Regions from separate parts of the Mesorhizobium sp. M1295 genome, predicted to be linked through region 3. Evidence: predicted binding sites of a transcription regulator. Region 3 holds the regulator's gene; each other region holds the start of a gene.

What was found. The regulator LexA, encoded in region 3, represses DNA repair genes until DNA is damaged. The targets are predictions, from matches to a motif close to TGTTCNNNNTGTGTTCNG.
Region 1: a site for LexA is predicted at 4,128-4,145, ahead of dinB (DNA polymerase IV). Genes of this name have one in related genera too.
Region 2: a site for LexA is predicted at 4,430-4,447, ahead of NKH29_RS09700 (ImuA family protein). Genes of this name have one in related genera too.

Annotation. Positions count from the first base shown of each region.
Region 1 covers NZ_JAMYLU010000009.1:90,168-96,907, forward strand. The annotation lists gene NKH29_RS14775 (DUF1326 domain-containing protein) at 1-242, shown strand, start outside; gene NKH29_RS14780 (DUF2182 domain-containing protein) at 251-1,129, shown strand; gene NKH29_RS14785 (FAD-dependent oxidoreductase) at 1,288-2,808, shown strand; gene dinB (DNA polymerase IV) at 2,834-4,075, opposite strand; gene NKH29_RS14795 (GNAT family N-acetyltransferase) at 4,478-4,936, opposite strand; gene NKH29_RS14800 (hypothetical protein) at 5,006-5,368, opposite strand; gene NKH29_RS14805 (hypothetical protein) at 5,554-5,850, shown strand; gene NKH29_RS14810 (XRE family transcriptional regulator) at 6,073-6,740, opposite strand, start outside.
Region 2 covers NZ_JAMYLU010000005.1:72,944-79,683, reverse strand. The annotation lists gene NKH29_RS09710 (error-prone DNA polymerase) at 1-1,943, opposite strand, end outside; gene NKH29_RS09705 (DUF6504 family protein) at 1,940-3,418, opposite strand; gene NKH29_RS09700 (ImuA family protein) at 3,351-4,406, opposite strand; gene NKH29_RS09695 (metallopeptidase family protein) at 4,590-5,012, shown strand; gene NKH29_RS09690 (DUF1737 domain-containing protein) at 5,100-5,306, opposite strand; gene NKH29_RS09685 (HpcH/HpaI aldolase/citrate lyase family protein) at 5,331-6,212, opposite strand; gene NKH29_RS09680 (DUF4153 domain-containing protein) at 6,491-6,740, shown strand, end outside.
Region 3 covers NZ_JAMYLU010000008.1:204,251-210,990, reverse strand. The annotation lists gene NKH29_RS14260 (ComEC/Rec2 family competence protein) at 1-2,252, shown strand, start outside; gene lexA (transcriptional repressor LexA) at 2,246-2,977, opposite strand; gene kynU (kynureninase) at 3,449-4,696, shown strand; gene NKH29_RS14245 (hormone-sensitive lipase) at 4,792-5,622, shown strand; gene NKH29_RS14240 (molybdopterin molybdotransferase MoeA) at 5,630-6,740, opposite strand, start outside.

The sequences.
Region 1 (6,740 bases), on a different contig from region 3:
GCCGCAGGGGCCGCATCTTCGTCAAGGACTACATCGAAACGGTCGGCGAACCAATTCGCAACAAGGTGACGGGCGCGGACTCGCGCGCTCAGATCGTGTTGCCGAACGGCTTCGAATATGCGGTCGCCGAGATCGGCAGCGCTTCAAGCACAACCAGCGGGCCGGTTCAGGTGAATATGAAGGACAGTTACGGCCAGTTCGCCCGGCTGCATCTCAACAATCACGGGGTGGTGCGGGCCTGACGCGCCGCATGGACGGTGGGTCGCCACTGGAACGGCTGCTCAGACGCGACCGCGTCATCACGATTGCGGGCGTGGCGGCGCTGTGCCTGCTGGGCTGGCTTTATATCGTCGCCGGTGCAGGGCTCGGCATGAATGCGTGGGAGATGACGAGGGTCGCGCTATTCCCCCACCAGCAAACCGCCGACATGACCTCCGATATGTCTGGCATGGACATGCCCGGCATGGACATGAGCGCAATGGCCACGGCGACGGAACCGCGGGTCTGGGGGGCGGCGAACTGGGCGCTGATGATCGCCATGTGGTGGGTCATGATGATCGCCATGATGTCTCCGAGCGCGGCGCCGACTGTCCTGCTCTATGCGCGCGTGCATCGCCATGCGCTCGCACAAGGGCAGATCCAGGACAAGCTCGCGCCCACCGGCGTATTCATGGCAGGCTATCTCCTGGTCTGGCTGGGGTTCTCCGTCGCGGCAGCTGCGTTGCATTGGCTGCTCGAACGCGAGGCATTCGTTACCGCGGCGACGATGAGTTCGCAGAGCCGCTGGCTTTCAGGCATCGTCCTGATCGCCGCGGGCCTGTATCAGCTCTCGCCGCTCAAGAACGCCTGCCTGTCGCATTGCAGGAAGCCGACGGCGTTCCTTTCCCGCCACTGGCGTCCCCACACACTTGGCGCGCTGCGTTTGGGCGCGCTGCACGGGGCGTTCTGTGTCGGATGCTGCTGGATGCTGATGGCGTTATTGTTCGTGGGTGGCATCATGAACCTGGTGTGGGTTGCCGGGCTCGCCATTCTGGTGCTGGTTGAAAAGGCGTTTCCTGCCGGCCAGTGGGTCGGCCGGGCAGCCGGCATCGCCCTGATCGCCTGGGGCAGCGCAACGCTTTTGGTGTGACGGCCACGTAAAGTGCATCGCACCGCCCCAGCCAGGCCGGCTCACAACGCGTCGGGGCGGACCGGCGGTGACGTCAAGCTTACGCAGGCATTCAGGCGTCAAGGAACTTTGAATCCTGGCGTCCGTTTATCCGAATGTCGGGTATGAAGGGCTCCGCCATGAATGTCGGCGACGAAAGGACTGTATCCGTTTGGGCGAGAACCGAAGTCGCGCCTGATGCGGTTCCGCTCGAGCGGAGTGAACAGGTCGATGTCGTGGTCGTCGGATCTGGCATTGTTGGACTGTCGGTCGCCTACGAACTGGCCATCGCCGGGCAAAAGGTGGCGGTGCTCGATCGCGGCCGGATCGGAAGCGGCATGACGGCCCGCACCACCGCGCACCTGTCATCGATCTGCGATGACTATTTTTCGGAACTGATCAAATTGCGCGGCGAGGAACTGGCGCGGATTTACTATCAAAGCCAGTCGGCCGCTATTGGCCGTATCCAATCGATCCTGGAGGCGGAGGGTATGGCGTGTGATTTCCGCCGCCTCGACGGTTTTCTGTTTCCGGCGTCGGGCAGGAAGGAATCCGTCATCGAGCGCGAACTGGACGCCGCTCTGAAGATCGGGGTCGACGTCGAGAAAACCGCAGGCGTGCCGTTTGCAGGCTTTTCGGATGGACCGATCCTTCGCTACGCCAATCAGGCGACATTCCACCCGCTCAAATATCTCCGCGGGCTGGCTGCCGGCATCCGCGCGCACGGCGGCGCGCTTTATGCGGAGACCATCGTCGATAAGGTCGAGGAGACCGACGGCGGCGTGCGCGTAAGCACGGTCTCGGGCTTTGCCGTGTCTGCCAGGTCGGCCGTTGTCGCCACCAACTCGCCGATCAACGATCGGGTCGCGCTCCATACCAAGCAGGCGCCGTATCGGACCTACGCCATGTCGTTCGAGATCGCGCGCGACGTTTTGCCGGATGCACTCTATTGGGACACGCTGGACCCCTATCACTACGTCCGTCTGCAGCCTGGCGAAGGCAAGACCGACTTTCTGATCGTCGGTGGTGAAGACCATAAGACAGGGCAGGCCGACGACGCCGACCACCGCTTCACGGCCCTGGCGGCCTGGATCAAAAAATTGGTGCCCGATGTCGGCGCGGAAGCCAATCGATGGTCCGGGCAGGTGATGGAGACGGTCGACTATGCCGGGTTCATCGGCCGCAATCCCGGTGATCGGCGAGTCTTCGTTGCTACCGGCGATTCCGGCCAGGGCATCACCCATGGGGTCGTGGCAGGCCTGTTGATTTCGGACCTGATTCTGAAGGGGGAAAGCCCCTGGCGGGAACTTTACGAACCCTCTCGCAAGACGGTACGGGCGATCGCCGATTATCTAGCGGAGAATGCGACAGCGATCAGGAGTTTTGCCGAGTATGTCGCGCCTGGTGAAATCGATTCCGCCGACAAGCTGCGGCCGGGGCAGGGCGCCATCGTCCGCGAAGGTCTTACCAAAGTCGCGGCCTTTCGCGACGAGGACGGCACGCTCTACAAACGCTCGGCCGCATGTACCCATGTCGGCTGCCATGTCCATTGGAACTCGCTGGAACGCTGCTGGGACTGCCCCTGCCACGGCTCGCATTTTGCCGTCGATGGCACGGCTTTGAACGGGCCGGCCGTATCGCCCCTGGCTCCTGCCGGATAATCTTTTTTCGCCCCGGCCGCGCAGCTCACAATTCCTTTTCGGCGAGCTCGCGAAACGCGTCGGGAACGGACCGCGACAGTCCGAGCGCGACCGAGGCGTAGCCGACCGCCTCCCAGCCGAAGCGGTCGCGGATCTTGTCGACGGCGCGATCTGCGGTCCAGCGCGCCGCGCCCTTCCTGGTGCCGGGGCGGCGGCGGTCGTCGGCGAGCCCGAGCGGCAGTTCCAGTTGCAGGCCGGCATGCTGCTCCAGATGCGAGACAGCGATCGCCAGCAGCGAGATTGTCTTTTCGTGCGGATGGTCGATGAGCACCTTGCGCACCAGCGCCTCGGCGATCTCGGCCAGCATGGCGGTTGCCGATATCGGCTGGTCGAGCGTGATCGAGCGCGTCACCGAGCGCAGGTCGGCAAAGCGGACGCGAACCGTCACCGTGCGGCCGGGGCGGGATTTCGCCCGCAATCTTGTGGCGACCCTATCGGCCAGATGCAGCAGCGCAGGCACGAAGACCTGCTCCTCGGCCGGTTTTCGGCCGAGCGCCGATTGCGCGCCGGCCGAGCGCGCCCGGCGCTGCGTCTCCAGCTTGCGCGGATCGCGGTTCCACGCCAGCGCGTTGAGTTTTTCTCCCGCCGCCGGCCCGAGCAGGCGCTCCAGCGCGCCATCGTTGGTCTTCGCCAGCTCGCCGATGGTGTTGACGCCGATGCCGGCCAGCCGCTCCCTGGTGACCGGGCCGACACCCCACATCAGCTCGACCGGCAGGTGGTGCAGGAACTCCAGCTCGTGGCGCGGATCGACCACCACCAGCCCGTCGGGTTTTGCGACCTGTGAGGCGATCTTGGCCAGATGCTTGGTGCGGGCTACGCCGACCGAGATCGGCAGGCCGAGCTCTGCCCGCACGCGGTGGCGGATCTTGCCGGCGATCTCGGCCGGCGAGCCGAACAGGTGGGTGCAGCCGGCGACGTCGGCAAAGGCCTCGTCGATGGAAATTCGCTCGACCACCGGCGTGAAATCGCCCAGCACCTTGATTGCCGCATCGCCCAGCCGCTGATAGTCCTTGAAATGGCCGCCGACGAAAATGAGTTGCGGGCAGAGTTCCCGCGCCCGCCGTCCCGGCATGCCGCCGCGCACGCCGAACGCCTTGGCTTCATAGGATGCGGCGAGCACTACCCCGCCGCCGACGGCAATCGGCTTGCCGCGCAAGGCCGGGTCGAGCAGTTGTTCGACCGAGGCATAGAAGGCATCCAGATCCGCGTGGAGGATGTTGGCTTCCATCCGGCCCGTTCGCCCGCGGCGGTTCGAACGCCGCCTTGTCTAGAGTTTTGATGAGAACATAAAGAGAACATTGTGGGCGGATTGTCAAGCGGCGCGGAGGGCAGGTGAAGGGCAATTGTTTCAGTTTGGCGCCCTCTGTCTGCCTGCGTTCCAGCGTTGGTGGTTGGCGAAAGTCGAAGCAACATCCAATCTCCCCCCTTGCGGGGGAGATGTCCGGCAGGACAGAGGGGGGTGGGACGGATCGCCAACTTCGACTTCAGTTGTTGCCAACTCGAATCAGCCTGAGGGTTTGGCTCCGATTGGTTGACAGGTCGGAGGGACAGCACCCCCCTCTGCCCTGCCGGGCATCTCCCCGCAAGGGGGGAGATCGGCAGCTTCGCCGACGGCGCCTGCTGCAGCGACCTACAGCGCCATCTTGTAGCCGAGATGGCTGGCGGTGAAACCGAGGCGCTCGTAGAAGGTGTGCGCTTCCCGTCGACTGTTGTCCGTGGTGAGCTGAATGAGGCTGCAGCCGCGCGAACGGCACGCTTCAATCGCCCATTCGATCATCAGCTTGCCGACGCCGCGAGAGCGCCATTGCCGGGCGACGCGAACGCCTTCGATCTGGCCGCGCCAGGCGCCTTTCCTCGAAATGCCTGGAAGGAAGCTGAGTTGCAGCGTTCCGACCAATTGCCCGGCCTCGACGGCCACGGCCAGCAACTGGTTGGGATCGGCATCGATCGCGCTGAAGGCATCGAGATAGGATGGCGCGAGCGGCGTGGACGGGTCTTCCCGGTCTGCGCCGAGCGCATCGTCGGCAAGCATTGCAACGATCGCCGGCAGGTCGGGCGCCTGGGCACGACGGAATTCGATCTCGCTCATCGCGCGGAGACATACGGCGCAGTGTTGGCGATCGCAATATTCGTTTTGACTGCAAGGGGGCGCGCGTCTTCAGGCGGCCTCCAACGCCCAGAGGCGATAGCCGTAGCGGCGGAAGAAGCGGGCGAAGAGGCGCTGCTGCCTGGCGCGGGCGAGGTCGGCGCTGCGCCTTTCCTGTCGCCAGTGCGGCATGTTGCGGAACATCGACAGGAAGCGGGCGGCGTCCTCGATCGCCTCCTCGGCCGACTGCGCCGGGCGGATCGCCGCCAGGAACAAAGCGCGGCTCGGCTTCATCCGGTCGATCGCCGCCTTGCGCTGGCGATGGCCCTGGCGCGCCGTGCGGATGCCGTCCTGGCGGATGGCCGCGAAGGCGGCAAGCATGGCCGGGCTGTCGCCGGCATAACCGCAGGCCTGGGCGAACTGGGCGAGGTCCATCGTCACTCCCTTGCATTCGGTGGACGGAGCGGCCGCGGCTGCGCCGATTCCAGCTTGCATGGCATAGAAGCATAACTCAAATAAATGAACAAGTGAAACTTTCACGTTGGTGTAAGCGGAACCGACTCGACTCCGCCTCGAAAACCGATAATGTGAACAAAGCAGGAACAACGATGGGGATGGCCATGGCATTAGCGGGCAAGGAAGCGACGATCGCCGATGTCGTCTCGATTGCCGTCGAGTGCATCGATTGCGGCCGCAACAGGTGGTGGAAGCCGGCCGAGCTCAAGCGGCATGGGGTGAGGCCGGAGACACCGCTATCAGCACTTTCCGGGCGCCTGATCTGCAAGGCCTGCCGGGCCGACGGCCTGCCGGGCGCCGCCGTTTCGATCCAGGCTGCCTTCATCGACGACCGGCAGCGAGCCCGCGCCGAGGCGCGCCTGCTCAACGGTCGAGAGCTGGAGCAATCGAGGCGGGCTTGAGGGGGAGGGCGTGCTGCTCTTCCCTTCTCCCCTTGTGGGAGAAGGTGGCCGAGCGAAGATCGGTCGGATGAGGGGTGTTGGACGGATCGCTACCTTGATGGCGTAAGTGCTTAAAATCGCGTCTACATTTCCTCCGCCGCGTTCCTTCCAGCACCCTCATCCGGCTCGGCGCTGTGCGCCGATCCACCTTCTCCCACAAGGGGAGAAGGCAACAAGCGCCCGTCAATACCCCAGCAGTTCCTTGAGCGGGATGACGCGGAAGACGTTCTTGATGGCGTAGCGGTTGAAGGTCAGCGTCTTGGGCGGATTGTATTGCTCGACGATCAGCTCGGCGGCGGTGCGCTTGACCAGCTTCTTGATGAAGGCCTTGCCGTTTTGCTCGTTCTCCTCGGGCAGCGTCTCGATCACCACATGGTCGCCGGGCACGGCCTCGCGGCCGCCGCAATAGATCATCTCGCCGGGCTCGTAGCGCGGCACCATCGAATCGCTCAGCACGTGCAGCGCAAACACGTTGCGCAGATGCCGGATCCCCGGCGGCCGCTGGACATAGCCGGCCGGCTGGCCGTTGAAGGTGAAGTCGCCATCGTCGCCGCCGACGGCGGTGCCGAGAAGCTGGATGTCCATCGGCCCGGCGGGCAGGGGGCCGGGATCGGTGACGATCTCGGCATCGGCGACCGGCCCGGCATCTTCGAGGAAGACGACCTCGCCCTTGCCGAGCGCCACCGGGTCGACGCGCAGGAAGGCGGCGGTCTTCAAAAGGTTCTCGGTCTTGGGCAGGTTGCGCCCGGTTTCCCAATTGCCGACGGCAGCGACGTCGGTGTCGTTGTGCTCGGCAATGTGGCGCATCACCAGGCCGCGCTGCTTGCGCGCCCGGCGGATCGCCGCCCCGA
Region 2 (6,740 bases), on a different contig from region 3:
GGCTTCGGGTATTCGGGCTTTTCCTTGCCTTGCCGGCGGCGCAGATAAGGGTGGACCATGTCACCCTGGATCGGGCCGGGCCGCACGATTGCCACCTCGATGACGAGATCGTAGAAGTTTTTCGGCCGCAGCCGCGGCAGCATCGACATCTGCGCGCGCGATTCGATCTGGAAGACGCCGATCGTGTCGGCGCGGCAGATCATGTCGTAGACATGTTTGTCCTCGGCCGGGAGAGTGGCCAACACATAGGGTTGGCCATATGCGTCCCGCGCCTCGGGATAATGATCCTGGAGCAGGGTGAAGGCGCGCTGCAGGCAGGTCAGCATGCCGAGCGCCAGCACGTCCACTTTAAGGATTTTCACCGCGTCGAGGTCGTCCTTGTCCCACTCGACCATCTTGCGCTCGTCCATCGCCGTCTTGACGATGGGTACGATCTCGTCGAGCCGGTCCCTTGTGATGACGAAACCGCCGACATGCTGCGACAAATGGCGGGGAAAGCCCATGATCTCGTTGGCGCATTCGATCACATGCCTTGTCGAGGGATCGGTCTGATCGAGGCCGCCGGCTTTTGTCTCCTTTTCGCCGAGCTCCGAGGTCGACCAGCCCCAGATCGAACTGGACAGCGCGCTCCGGACGTCGTCCGACAGGCCCATCGCCTTGGCCACTTCGCGCACCGCAGAGCGGCCGCGGTAGCTGACGACAGCGGCGGCCAGCGCGGTGCGCTTGGTGCTGTATTTGGAATAGATGTACTGGATGACCTCCTCGCGCTTTTCATGCTCGAAATCGACATCGATGTCGGGCGGCTCGTTTCTTTCTTCGGAAATGAAGCGCTCGAAAAGCGTGTCGATCTTGTCCGGGCCAACTTCGGTGATGCCGATGCAGAAGCAGACGATCGAGTTGGCGGCGGAGCCGCGCCCCTGGCAGAGAATGTTCTGGCTGCGGGCGAATTTGACGATGTCGTAGACAGTCAGGAAATAGCGCGCGTAGTTCAGGCGCTCGATCAGAGCGAGCTCCTCCTCGATGCGCTGCGTCACAAAAGCGGGCACGCCCGAGGGGTAGCGGATGGCGGCCCCCTCCTTGGCCAGCCTTTCCAGCTCGGCCTGTGGCCCGAGGCCCGATTCCGTCGGCTCGTCGGGGTAGTTGTATTGCAGGTCACTGAGCGAGAAGCTCAGCTCGCCGGCAAAACGCAGCGTTTCCGCCAGCGCTTGCGGATGCCTGCGGAAAAGCCGTGCCATCTCCAGCGGTAGCTTTAAATGACGCTCGGCATTGGCCGCCAGTTCCAGCCCCACCTCGGCGACGGGCACATTGAGGCGGATCGCCGTCAGCACGTCCTGCAGCGGGCGCCGTTCCGACGTATGGTAGAGCACATCGTTGGTCGCCATCAGCGGGATGCCGGCCAGTTCGGCCATCGCCGCCGCCTGCTCGATACGGAAGCGGTCGCTGCCGCGGTAATCCGGCGAAACCGCAAACCGCAGGCTTTCGCCGAAGCGATCCGTGAGCCGGCTAAGCACAGCAAGGCTATCGGCCGCGCCCGTCGACACATCCGGCAGGATGGCCAGCGACAAGAGATCGCCCCATTCGAGAAGATCGCTTTGTTTGAGAAGCGTTGCTCCCTTTTCGTTTTCGTCGCGCAAATTGGCCTGCGTCAGCATGCGGCAGAGATGGCCCCAGCCCTTGCGGTTCTGCGGGTAAGCGAGAATGTCCGGCGTGCCGTCGCAAAATACCAGGCGGCAGCCGGGATGATAGGAAACACCCTCCACCTTGGCCTGCTGCCAGGCGCGCACGACGCCCGCCACCGTATTGCGGTCGGCGAGCCCGATCGCTGAAAACCCCATGAATTTCGCCGCGACCACCAGCTCCTCCGGTTTCGAGGCGCCGCGCAGGAACGAGAAGTTCGACTGGATGCCGAATTCGGCATAGGGAACGGCTGTCAGCGCATTCATGCGAAGACTCCATGCATGAACCAGCGCGGAGCGGGCTGCGAGGCGCCGTAGAGGCCTTGGCGGTAAAGCCAGTAACGGCGGCCGTCGGCATCCTCGATGCGGAAATAGTCCCGGGTCGGCGCATCTTCCCGTCCCGCCGCCTCTCGCCACCATTCAGGCGCAATGCGCTCCGGCCCTTCGGCGCGCGCGACCCGGTAGAGCGCGCGCCGCCAGCGGAAGTTCAAAGGTGGGCCTTCCGGCATTTCGGTGGCCGGCACCTCGATCGGCTCGGGCGAACGGAAAAGCCGGATCGGCCGTTCCGGCTGGAAGACGGTCGTGGGAGCATCCTTCACCTTGTCCGGCTGCTTCGGCGGCGAGCTTCTCTGCGGCGCTTCGGCGAAGGGAATGGCGGCGACGGCGCGCTCCGGCAGATGGCTCTCGACGGCGACCGGCTTCAAGACCGCGCCTTCGCCGAGCCGGGCGCGGATGCGGTCGGCAAAAAGCGCGATGTCGGCGCCCCCGTCGTTCGTCTCGCCGGCAAGGTCTGCCTGCTGCATGTCGAAGGCGGCGGCGGTCAGCACCGAGAGGCGCACGAGATCGAAACCATAGCCGGCGTCGATATCCTGTTCGAGCGCGGCAAGCCTTTCGTGAAACAATTTCTGGATCAGCAGCGGCTCGCGCAAAGGTCGCGAGGTGCCGACGGCGATGCGGCTGACGCCGCCATCGACGCGAAAGAGCAGCAGCGCCAGCCGCCTTGCGCCCTCGCCGCGACGCTCGAGGTCCTTCTTCAATGTGGCCGCCAGCATGCCTGTCAGCTGCTCGATGTCCTCGGTCAGCATGATCGGCTCGGCGAGGTGGCGTTCGACCGAAAGCGGCGCGACCGGCAGGCGCGGCGACACGGCTTCGTCGAGGCGGCCGAGCGCCTGGTCGAGGCGCAATAGCAGCGATGCGCCGAAGCGGCGGGCCAGCGGCGCGCGCGGTGCCGCCATGACGGCGCCCGCCGTGCGCAGGCCGACGCTTTCGAGGCTGGCGCGGACCTCTGGATCGATGCGCAGTGCCGCCAACGGCAAGGGCGCGAGAAGCGCTTCCTCCTCACCATCGGGAACGATGCGGTCGCCGGCAAACCGCGCCGCCGCCCAGGCCGAGCCCGGCGTGGCGGCAAGCCCGGCGCGGACATCGAAGCCCTGATGGAAAAAACGCGACAGGATGTCGTCCAGCATCGAGCGTTCGCCGCCGAAAAGATGGGTGCAGCCGGTGACGTCGAGATAGAGGCCATCGGCCCCGTCGAGCGCCACCAGCGGGGTATAGCGGTCGCACCAGTCGGCGAGGCCTTCGAGCAGGCGCCGGTCGGCTTCCGGATCGGCCTCCACGATGTCGATCGAGGGATGCATGGCGCGTGCATCGGCTATGCCCATGCCGCGTTTCAGGTTAAGCGCTTCGGCCCGCTCGTCGAGGGCGGCGATGCGCTGGGCGTTCCGGTCGCGGTGACTGATCACCAGCGGCAGGTGATCCGACGGCCGGGAACGCCAGGACCGCCCCAGGCGCTGCCGCAGGATCCTCTCGGCGGCGAGATGTGGAAACCACAGGGACAGGATTCTTTGCCCATTCCTCGCCCCGTCTTTCTTCGAATATGCGTTCATCGGGGTTCCACTCCAGTGTGAATTTTCCGGGCAAGGCAGTGCGGCTCTTGCCGATGGTGATGGTGAAGGCGGGCCGGCCGATCGAGCCGGCGAGCGGCCCGGCGATCGTCTCGCGCGCTGCCGCCGGTGCCGCCGACAGGATGAGGCGGACGGGCGCTGCCGTCGGCTCGGGCTCGCCGGCCTGGCGCAGCAGGAAAAGCGGCCGGCCGGCACTCTGCGCCCGGGCGTGCAGCCGCCGCGTCGCGGTGAGATCCAGCCGCTGCGGGTTGCCACGGATTTCGAGGATGACTGCGGCCAGCGCCGTCATCCTGGCGGCCTCCTCGGCGACCCACAGCGCATCGAGCAGCCTTGGCGCCTCGGAAAACAGCAATTGCTCCGGCTCGATGCCGAAGAAGGCGTGAAGCCCCCCGGCATAGGGAAAGCCGGCCTCGCGGAAAACCTCGGATGTGCCGATCCACAGCACCGGCAGTCGCGGCCCCTGGCTGAGGATCAGGCTGATGAGCGACAGGACAAAACCGGCGACTGCTCCGGCATCGCGGGTCGCGGCGCCATGAAACTCGCTCAGCGCCGCCTTCGGCAGGCCGCCGCTCAGCGCAGCATCGAGGCGCTCGGCACCGGTGCGCAAAAACGCATCGGGCGGCGCCACGGCGAGGCCGCGACGGACAATCGTCAGATTCCGAGCGGGTGTCGGATTCCGAGAGGATGCCAGACTCTGGCGAGGCACATCCGCGTCAAACGACGAACCGGCCGGCGCTTCCAGGCGCTCGGACAAGGTCCCTTCGATCTTCGCGATCTGGCGGCGCAGGGCAAAAACAGTCTCCCGCGCCACGGCGCTTGTCGCCATGACGGTCAGCTTCCACTCACAATTGTTCCTGTTATGTTCCTATAGATTCCAGAGGGCGGCCAAAGAGTCAAGCGGAGTCATGGGGAATTTATTCCTGCCTTGATGGCATGGTCCGGGCGCTCCAGCCCGACCATTTGCCGAGTCCGGCCCGAAAGCCTATATGCCGGGATCAAAGGACAAAGCATGGCTCGCATCTACCAAACACGCATCTGGCACGACCAGCTTTCGCCAACGATGGAGGAAATCGAGCTCCTGGCGCTGGAGGCCTATGCCCATCTGCCGGAGGAGTTTCGCAAGCTGACCGGCGAGATCGTCATTCAGATCGCCGAATTCCCGACCGACGAGATCATGGACGACCTTTCGCTGGAAACGCCCTTCGACCTGCTCGGCCTGTTCGAGGGGCGCGGTATCGCCGAGCGCTGGAATCCGCAGACCGGCGAAGGCCCGAACCGGATCACGCTCTACCGCCGCGCCATCCTCGACTACTGGGCCGAGAACGAGGAGACGCTGGGCGACATCGTCACCCATGTGCTGATCCATGAGATCGGTCACCATTTCGGCCTGTCGGACGATGATATGGAGAAGATCGAAGAGGCAGCGGAGTGACGTCGTTTTGACTGGAGAGCGCAGCGTTCCTTCGCGCCAGCGTCCAGAAGTGTCCCGCATTCGCGGGCACCCGAAGCGATGTCAGCGCTACCAGTCGCTGAGCTTGGTGTCGGGGCCGTATTCCTGGCCTTCGATGTCCTTCACCACCGCCTGGCCGCAGCGCATGGTCTTGGCATTCTTGTCATAGGCATAGGTCGGCGAGCCGAACAGGTGCCAGCCCTTGTTGAGCGCCGCCGTCACCTTGTGGCAGAAGCTGGCGTCGTCCGGGCCGGACAAAAAGCGGTAGAGTTTCATTTTCAATCCCGTCGTGAGTTGCAATCATGCGCGAACAGCGGCGGCCTTCGCCAGCAGTTTTTCGGCCTGCGCCAGATGCAGCCGCTCGACCATCTTTCCGTTCAGCGCAATCACCGCCTTGCCGGTATTTTCGGCGAGCGCGAAGGCATCCTTGATCGCGCCCGCCTCGGCCATCGCTTCAAGCGACGGCGCAAAGGCCCGGTTTGCGGCCTCGATCTGGGCCGGATGGATCAGCGATTTGCCGTCGAAGCCCATGGCGGCCGCTTCCGTGCACTCGCGCGCAAACCCGTCCATATTGCTAAAATCATTGAAGACGCCGTCGAGCAGGTCGAGGCCGCCGGCGCGCGCGGCGAGCACCATCTGCATCAGCCACGGCACGAGATAGCGCCGGTCGGGCGTGGTGAGAATTCCGGTGTCCTTGACCAGATCATTCGTTCCGGCAACGAAACAAACCAGTCGAGAGGCTGGGTCGCGGCCAAGCTCGGCGATCGGGCCGATGTTGAGCAGCGCCTTGGGTGTCTCCATCATCGCCCATAGCTTGACCTCGTCCGGCGCAAAATTGTCGTCGAGAACGTCACCGGCCTCGAGAATGTCGCGCGGCGTGTCGACCTTGGGCAGCAGGATGGCGTCGGGAGCGCATTTTGCCGCAGCCAGCAGATCGTCGGCGCCCCATTCGCTCGACAGCGCATTGATGCGCACAACCATCTCGCAGCGCCGGTTGGAACGGCCGGCGAAAATCCCCGCCAGTTTTTCGCGCGCGGAAAGCTTGTCGGCCGGGGCGACGGCGTCCTCGAGATCGATGACGACGGCATCGCAGGCCAGCGACCGGATCTTGGCCAATGCCTTGTCGTTCGAAGCCGGGACGTAAAGCACCGAGCGGCGCGGGCGGGAGGGTTCGGCAGTCATGTCCGATCTATGCCGCCTGCAGACGGCCGAGGCAAGCCGTGCATAAAAACTGCACGCAATTTCGGAAAATCTCCTCGTCTCCGCCCCGCTTGCCACCCGACAGAATGCGACAAGGGCGGCATGCAAGAGCAAACAAATTGCCGTTGGTCCCTGCCGTACCGGCTTCGCCGCGACAGCTGGTGGCTTGTCGATCCGCCCCCGGCAAACCTCCTCCCTTTCGTCCGCAAATCCCCGCCCAGATATTCCGGCCGCATCAAAGCGGCCGAGAAAGCCCGATCGTGACAGCGTTCGTCACGCCGGCGCCGAGCTATTGCAGCCGCTTCGGCGTTGCCGTCCTGCTCGTCGCGCTGGCCGATTTTTTCTTCTATAGCCAACCGGCCGGCATCACGCTTTTCCTGTTCGGCGTTGCGATTGCCACCACGAGCATGGCTGTCCATCCTCTCGGCTCCTTCAACGATGGCAGGCCCTGGTTCAAGCCAGTTGCGCTGCTTGTGGCGCTGCTGCCGCTCGCGGAAAATGTCAGTGCGC
Region 3 (6,740 bases):
TCCCGTCACCGTCCCGTATCCGCAACGGCGTAACCTCGGCGGTCGGCCTGGAGCTCGACCGTGGGGTTGCCTTCCTGCTGGTGCCGGTGTTCCTCGCATGCGGGGTGATCGTATATTTTGCGCTGGCGGTGGAGCCGGCCTTTCCACAGCCGATCGCAATCGTCGCCTTGGCAGCCCTCTGTGCCGTCGCCTCGCGGTCGTGGCCCAGAACCCGCCTGTGCTTCATGGCGGCGTTGCTCTGCGCGCTTGGCGTGCTTGCCGCCAAGGTCGAGACCTGGCGTGTCGGAACGCATATGCTCGGTTCCGAAATCTCAACGCGCCTCACGGGTCGCGTCGTATCGTTCGAGCCCATGGCGAGCGGCCGCATCAGGCTGACGATCGATGTGATCTCAACCGCCAGGCCGACACTGCGCTACATGCCGGAACGGGTCCGCGTTTCGGCGATGAAAATACCGGCTGAGCTGACCGCCGGTTCCGAGATCGCCGGCTATGTGCGGCTGCTGCCGCCGACCGGGCCGGTGCGGCCCGACAGCTATGATTTCTCCTTCGACAGCTATTTCGCCGGTATCGGCGGCAGCGGCTTTTTTCTCGGCAATCCGAAAGTCGTGTCGTCGGGCAGCATGCCGCTTGCCGCGCGGCTTTCTTCCTCGATCGAAGACGCGCGCGAATCCATCGCCGACCATATCCGCAGCCGCATCGGCGGCGCCGAGGGCGAGATTGCTGCTGCGCTGATCGTCGGCGTGCGCGCCGGCATTCCCGAGGAGATCAACGAAGCGATGCGGCGTACAGGCATCTATCACATCATCTCCATCTCGGGGCTGCATATGGCGTTGGTCGCCGGCACCATCATGGCGCTGCTACGCGGCACCTTTGCGTTGTTTCCCGATTTCTCATCGCGACGGCCGGTCAAGAAATATGCCGCGGCCGCCGCGCTTTTTTCGATTGCGGCCTACCTCGTCTTTTCCGGCATTGTGGTGGCGGCCGAACGCAGCTTCATCATGCTGGCGGTGATGCTTATCGCCGTGCTGTTCGACCGGGCCGCGCTCACCATGCGCAACCTGGCGATCTCGGCCATCGCGGTCATTCTGGTGTCGCCGCACGAGGTGGTCGGTCCGAGCTTCCAGATGTCCTTCGCCGCGACGGCGGCCCTTGTCGGCGCCTATGCAGGCTGGTCCGATTACCGCGCCGGCGGGGCCACCACGCCGCCGCCCCGGCGGTCGCCGCTACGCTTTGCCACTAGAAAGGTACTGCTGGGCATGGGCGGCCTGGCGATGACCTCGATCATTGCAGGGAGCGCCACGGCGCTTTTCGCCATATGGCATTTCCAGCGCGTGGCGCCGCTCAGCCTGTTCGCCAATCTGGCCATCATGCCTATCATCTCACTGGTCGTCATGCCCTTCGCCGTCCTCAGTGCGCTGGCGATGCCGTTCGGCGCGGATGGGCCTTTCCTCTACGTGATGGGCAAGGGGCTGACGGCGATGATCGCCCTGTCCGGGTGGATCTCCGAGCGCTCGCCGATCGATGCGGTCGGGCTGATTTCGCTGAGATCTGTCCTTTTGGTGACGATCGCTCTCGTCATTGCCAGCATGGCGACGACCTGGTTGCGGCTCGTGGCCCTTCCTTTTGCGCTCGCCGGCTTGCTAACGACAACGCAGACGCGCGTACCCGATGTATTGATCTCGGAGGACGCACGGCTCGTCGCGCTGCCGATCGGCAGCGGTGAACTCGCGGTCAACCGGGCACGCCCGAATGAGTTCACCATCGACAACTGGAAACGCGCGCTCACATCAGAGGCTATCGTCGCGCCGGAAACACCTGGAAAGAACGATCCGCAATTCGACATTGCCGATCCGGCCGACTTACCGCCGGGCATGCCGTTCATTTGCACGGACGGTCTCTGCCTTGCCAGGCATCCATCCGGCGCGATCATCGCGCTAGCCAATGACCGCGATACTGCACGGCCAGCCTGCGCCTTTGCCAGCTTGATCGTCATCGACGACGCCACCGCCCATAATCCCTGCTACTACGACCGGCTGGTCCTCGTCGTCACCAAACGGCAACTGGCGCGCGCGGGAAGTGCGGCCGTCTATTTCGATCCACAAGCGGCAACACGCGCCGAAATCCGCTTCGCCGTCGAAAAATCATACCGGCCCTGGCACGTGCAGCGGAAATTTTCCCGCGCGGCGCGGGGCATGCCGCCATACCGCAGAGCCGACAAGCCAAAAGCCGGCGCCAAGGGCGCAGCTCAGTAGCGGCGAATCAGCCCAACGAGCTTGCCCTGCACCTTGACCCTGTCTGGTCCGAAGATGCGCGTCTCGTAGGCCGGATTGGCGGCTTCCAGGGCGATCGAGGCGCCCTTGCGGCGGAACCGCTTCAGCGTCGCTTCTTCCTCGTCGACCAGTGCCACCACGATCTCACCGGGGCTCGCCGTATCGGCATTGCGGATGATCACCGTGTCGCCGTCGAAAATGCCAGCCTCGATCATCGAATCGCCTTTGACCTCCAGCGCATAATGCTCGCCGCCCATGATCATGTCCGGCGGCACCGAGATCGAATGCGTCTGGTGCTGGATGGCATCGATCGGCACACCGGCGGCGATGCGGCCCATCACCGGGATCGACACGGCGGCGACGACATCGTCGTCATTGCCGGCTGCAGGCATGCGCGACGATGTCGGCTTGCCCTGCCGAGGACCTTGCCCAAGACTGCCCTGGATGACGCTCGGCGAGAACTTGCGTGCCGCATTTAGGCCGGGGGCGATCGAATCGGGCAGGCGCAGCACCTCCAGTGCACGGGCCCGGTTGGGCAAACGGCGAATGAAGCCGCGCTCCTCCAGCGCCGTAATCAGCCGGTGGATTCCCGATTTGGAAGCCAGGTCGAGCGCTTCCTTCATCTCGTCGAAGGAGGGCGGGATACCGCTTTCCTTCAGCCTTTCGTGGATGAACATAAGCAGTTCGTGTTGTTTGCGTGTCAGCATAGCGACCCCCAACAGAATCAGAAAAACAAACCCAGAACAAACACTATCTGTTCCAGTTGTGTTCCGCAACTGTTTAAAGTTTAATGAATGTGTTAGGGCTCGGGAAACGATACCACTCACCAAACCGGAACGCTGCATTTTCACCGCCGCGGGCGTCATCGCCTTGATTCTGCTTTCGTTTGCGGCCTCTGGGTTCCCAGAAGGCGGCACTGGTATCGGCCGTCAGCCGGCAAAGGGCACGGAATTGAAGCCGTATCGACTGTGCGGTTTGGTCAATGCACCGTGAACGAAACGAACTCAAAACGCCAACCTTGGGTTGGCTTGGCTCCTGGTTTCCACCGCGTGGTCAGGCAACTTGTCGCCGGTGGAGCCTTGCTGCGCGATACCAGGTAATGGAGAACCGCTCGTGACCGATGGATGCCGTCGATGCGTGTCCGGCGTTGCGGTGAATCTTGGGGGAGCAGACAAATCATGACAGGAATTCGCGATCTCGTTGCCATAAGGGCGATGGATGCTGCAGATCCGCTGCGCGCGATGCGCGACCGCTTTGTGCTGCCGCAAGGAGTGATCTATCTCGACGGCAATTCGCTAGGGGCCGCTTCGCGTGCAGCTTTCGATGAATTGAGCAAGGCAGCGACCGAAGAATGGGCGCATGATCTCATCCGCGCCTGGAACACGGCCGGCTGGTTCAACATGCCGCTCGAACTCGGCGACCAGCTCGGGCGCCTGATCGGTGCCGCGGCCGGCCAGACGGTGGTCTGCGACACGACATCGGTCAACATCTACAAGCTGCTGCACGCCGCCATGGCCATGCGGCCGGAGCGGCAGGTCATCGTCGCCGAGGGCGACAGTTTTCCGACAGACCTCTACATGGCTGAGGGTGTGGTTTCGACGCGAAAAGATACGCTGCTGCGCCTCTCGGGGGTCGACGCGCCGAGCATCGAAGAGCTGATCGACGAACGCACCGCCGTGGTGCTGGTCAACCACGTCAACTACAAGTCGGGCGAACTGCGCGACATGCCGGCGCTGACGCGCAGGGCCCAGGAAGCCGGGGCGATGATCGTCTGGGATCTCTGCCACACCGCCGGTGCGATGCCAGTCGAGCTCGACACGGCAAACGCCGATTTTGCCGTTGGCTGCACCTACAAATATCTGAATGGCGGACCGGGCGCGCCTGCCTTCATCTATGCGGCTGAGCGGCATCTTGCCGACATCCAGCAGCCGCTCACCGGCTGGTGGGGCCATGCACGGCCCTTCGCCTTCGAGCCAGGCTATGCGGCCGGCACCGGCATCCGCCGGTTTCTGTGCGGCACCCAGCCGGTCCTGTCGATGCGCACGCTGAAGGGCGCGCTCGACATCTGGAACGATGTCGACATGACGGCGGTGCGCAAGAAGAGCATCGCGCTGGCTGATCTGTTCATCGAGCTCGTCGAGGCAAAGTGCGGCACTTACGGGCTAACGCTCGAAAGCACGCGCGACGGGGAAAAACGCGGCAGCCAGATTTCATTCATGCACGAGCATGGCTACCAGATCATGCGCGCGCTGATCGAACGTGGCGTGATCGGCGATTTTCGCGCGCCATCGACCATGCGCTTCGGCTTCACCCCGCTCTATGTCGGCTATGCCGATGTCTGGCAGGCCGTCGAAGTGCTTGAGGACATCCTGCGCACCGGTGCGTGGAAGGATGCGCGCTTCGCCATCAAGGCGGCTGTCACTTGAGATTGATGCGAGAGCTGGAATCGTGAGGCTGGCGACGACGCGCCGCGCGATGCTCACGCTCGTTGCAAGGCCATATTGCCAGGGGAGGGCGCAGGGTGTTCGAACGTCACATTGCCGATTGGGACAACGCCTATGCCAACGGCGCCAACATAGCCGGCAGCGATCGCTGGCCGGCGGCCTGGGTCGAGCCCGCGCGGGTTTTTCGCGACGTGCTTTCGACCGAGGGCCGGGCGCGGCTCGACATGGCCTATGGCCATGGCCCACGCAACCGGCTCGATCTTTTCCTGCCGGCCACCAAGCCCAAGGGGCTCGTGGTGTTCGTCCATGGCGGCTACTGGATGGCATTCGACAAGAGTTTCTGGTCGCATCTTGCCGCTGGCGCTGTTGATCGCGGCTATGCCGTGGCGATGCCGTCCTACACGCTCTGTCCGCAGATGCGCATTGGCGGCATCGTCAAGGAAGTCGGCGCGGCGATCGGCAAGGCGGCGGGGATGGTCGCAGGGCCGCTGATGCTGACCGGACACTCGGCCGGTGGCCATCTTGTTAGCCGGATGGTTACGACGACGACGCCGCTGGCGCCCGAAATTGTCCGGCGCATTCGCCATGTCGTATCGATCTCGGGTGTGCACGATTTGCGCCCGATCATGCGCACCGGCATGAACGAGACGCTGGCGATCGATGAGGCCGAGGCGCAGGCCGAAAGCCCGGTGCTGCTGCGCCCGATGGACAAGGCCCGCCTGACCTGCTGGGCCGGCGGCGGCGAGCGCGCCGAATTCCTGCGCCAGAGCGCGTTGCTGGCCAACATCTGGATCGGCCTGGGTGCCGCGACCAGTTCGGTGGTCGAGCCTGACCGGCATCATTTCAACATCATCGACGGTTTGGCCGATCCAGACCATCCGCTGACCCGGACCTTGATCTCGGAGTGAGGCAGGTTCAGCGTAGCATCAGCACGTCGCAAGCGGCGCCCGCCGCCGCGGCGGGCGTGAACGGCGCACGGACGATCAGCCCGTTGGCATCGGCCAGCATTTTCAGCATCGAGGAATCCTGGATGCTGAACGGCGTCGCCACGAGCGTGCCGGCCTCAGCGCTGACAACAGCCCGCACATAATCCTGCCTGAGATCGTTGGCCGGCATGGCAGCGCCGAGCCGTGCCTCACGCATATCCTGCTGAAAGGCGCGGCCGCCGAGCCGCGCCAGCAGCGGCTTCAGGAAGAGCTGGGTGCAGACCAGGCTCGCCACCGGATTGCCGGGCAAGCCGATGCAGCGAATGTCGCCCAGCCGCCCGAACATCAGCGGCTTGCCCGGCCGCATGGCGATCTTCCAGAAATCGAGAGTCATGCCTTGCCCGGTCAGCACGTCATGGACGAAATCGTGGTCACCGACCGAGGCACCGCCCAGCGTGACGATGACGTTCGCGCCAGCCTTCACGGCCTTTTCCACCAGCGCAGCGATCGCCTCCCTGCGGTCCGGCGCGATGCCAAGGTCGAGCACTCGCGCACGGACCGACTGTGCGGCGGCGGCGACACCATAGGCGTTGGAGGAGATGATCTGGTCGGGGCCAAGCTCGCTGCCCGGCGGCAGCAATTCGTCGCCGGTGGCGATGATGGCGACCAACGGCCTTTTGACCACGCCGACCTCGGGGTGGTTGGCCGATGCCGCCAGCGACAAGGCCGCCGGGTCGAGCAGGCGGCCTTTGTGCAGCAGGACGTCGCCTTTGGCGAAATCGAGCCCGAGGCGGCGGATGTTTCGCCCCTGCACCGTCGGCTCCGTCACTTCGACGACACCGCGGCCGAGATCGCGGACGTTCTCCTGGATGACGATGGTGTCGGCGCCTTCGGGAAGCGGCGCGCCGGTGAAGATACGGACGGCCTGCCCCTGCTGCACCGTCCCGGCAAAGCCGCTTCCGGCCGGCGCCATGCCGACCACCGAAAGCTTTGCTGGTAAGGACGCGATATCAGCCGCCCGCACGGCATAGCCGTCCATGGCGGAGGCGTTGAACGGCGGCTGAGTGCGGAGCGCCACAACCGGCTCCGCCAGCACGCGG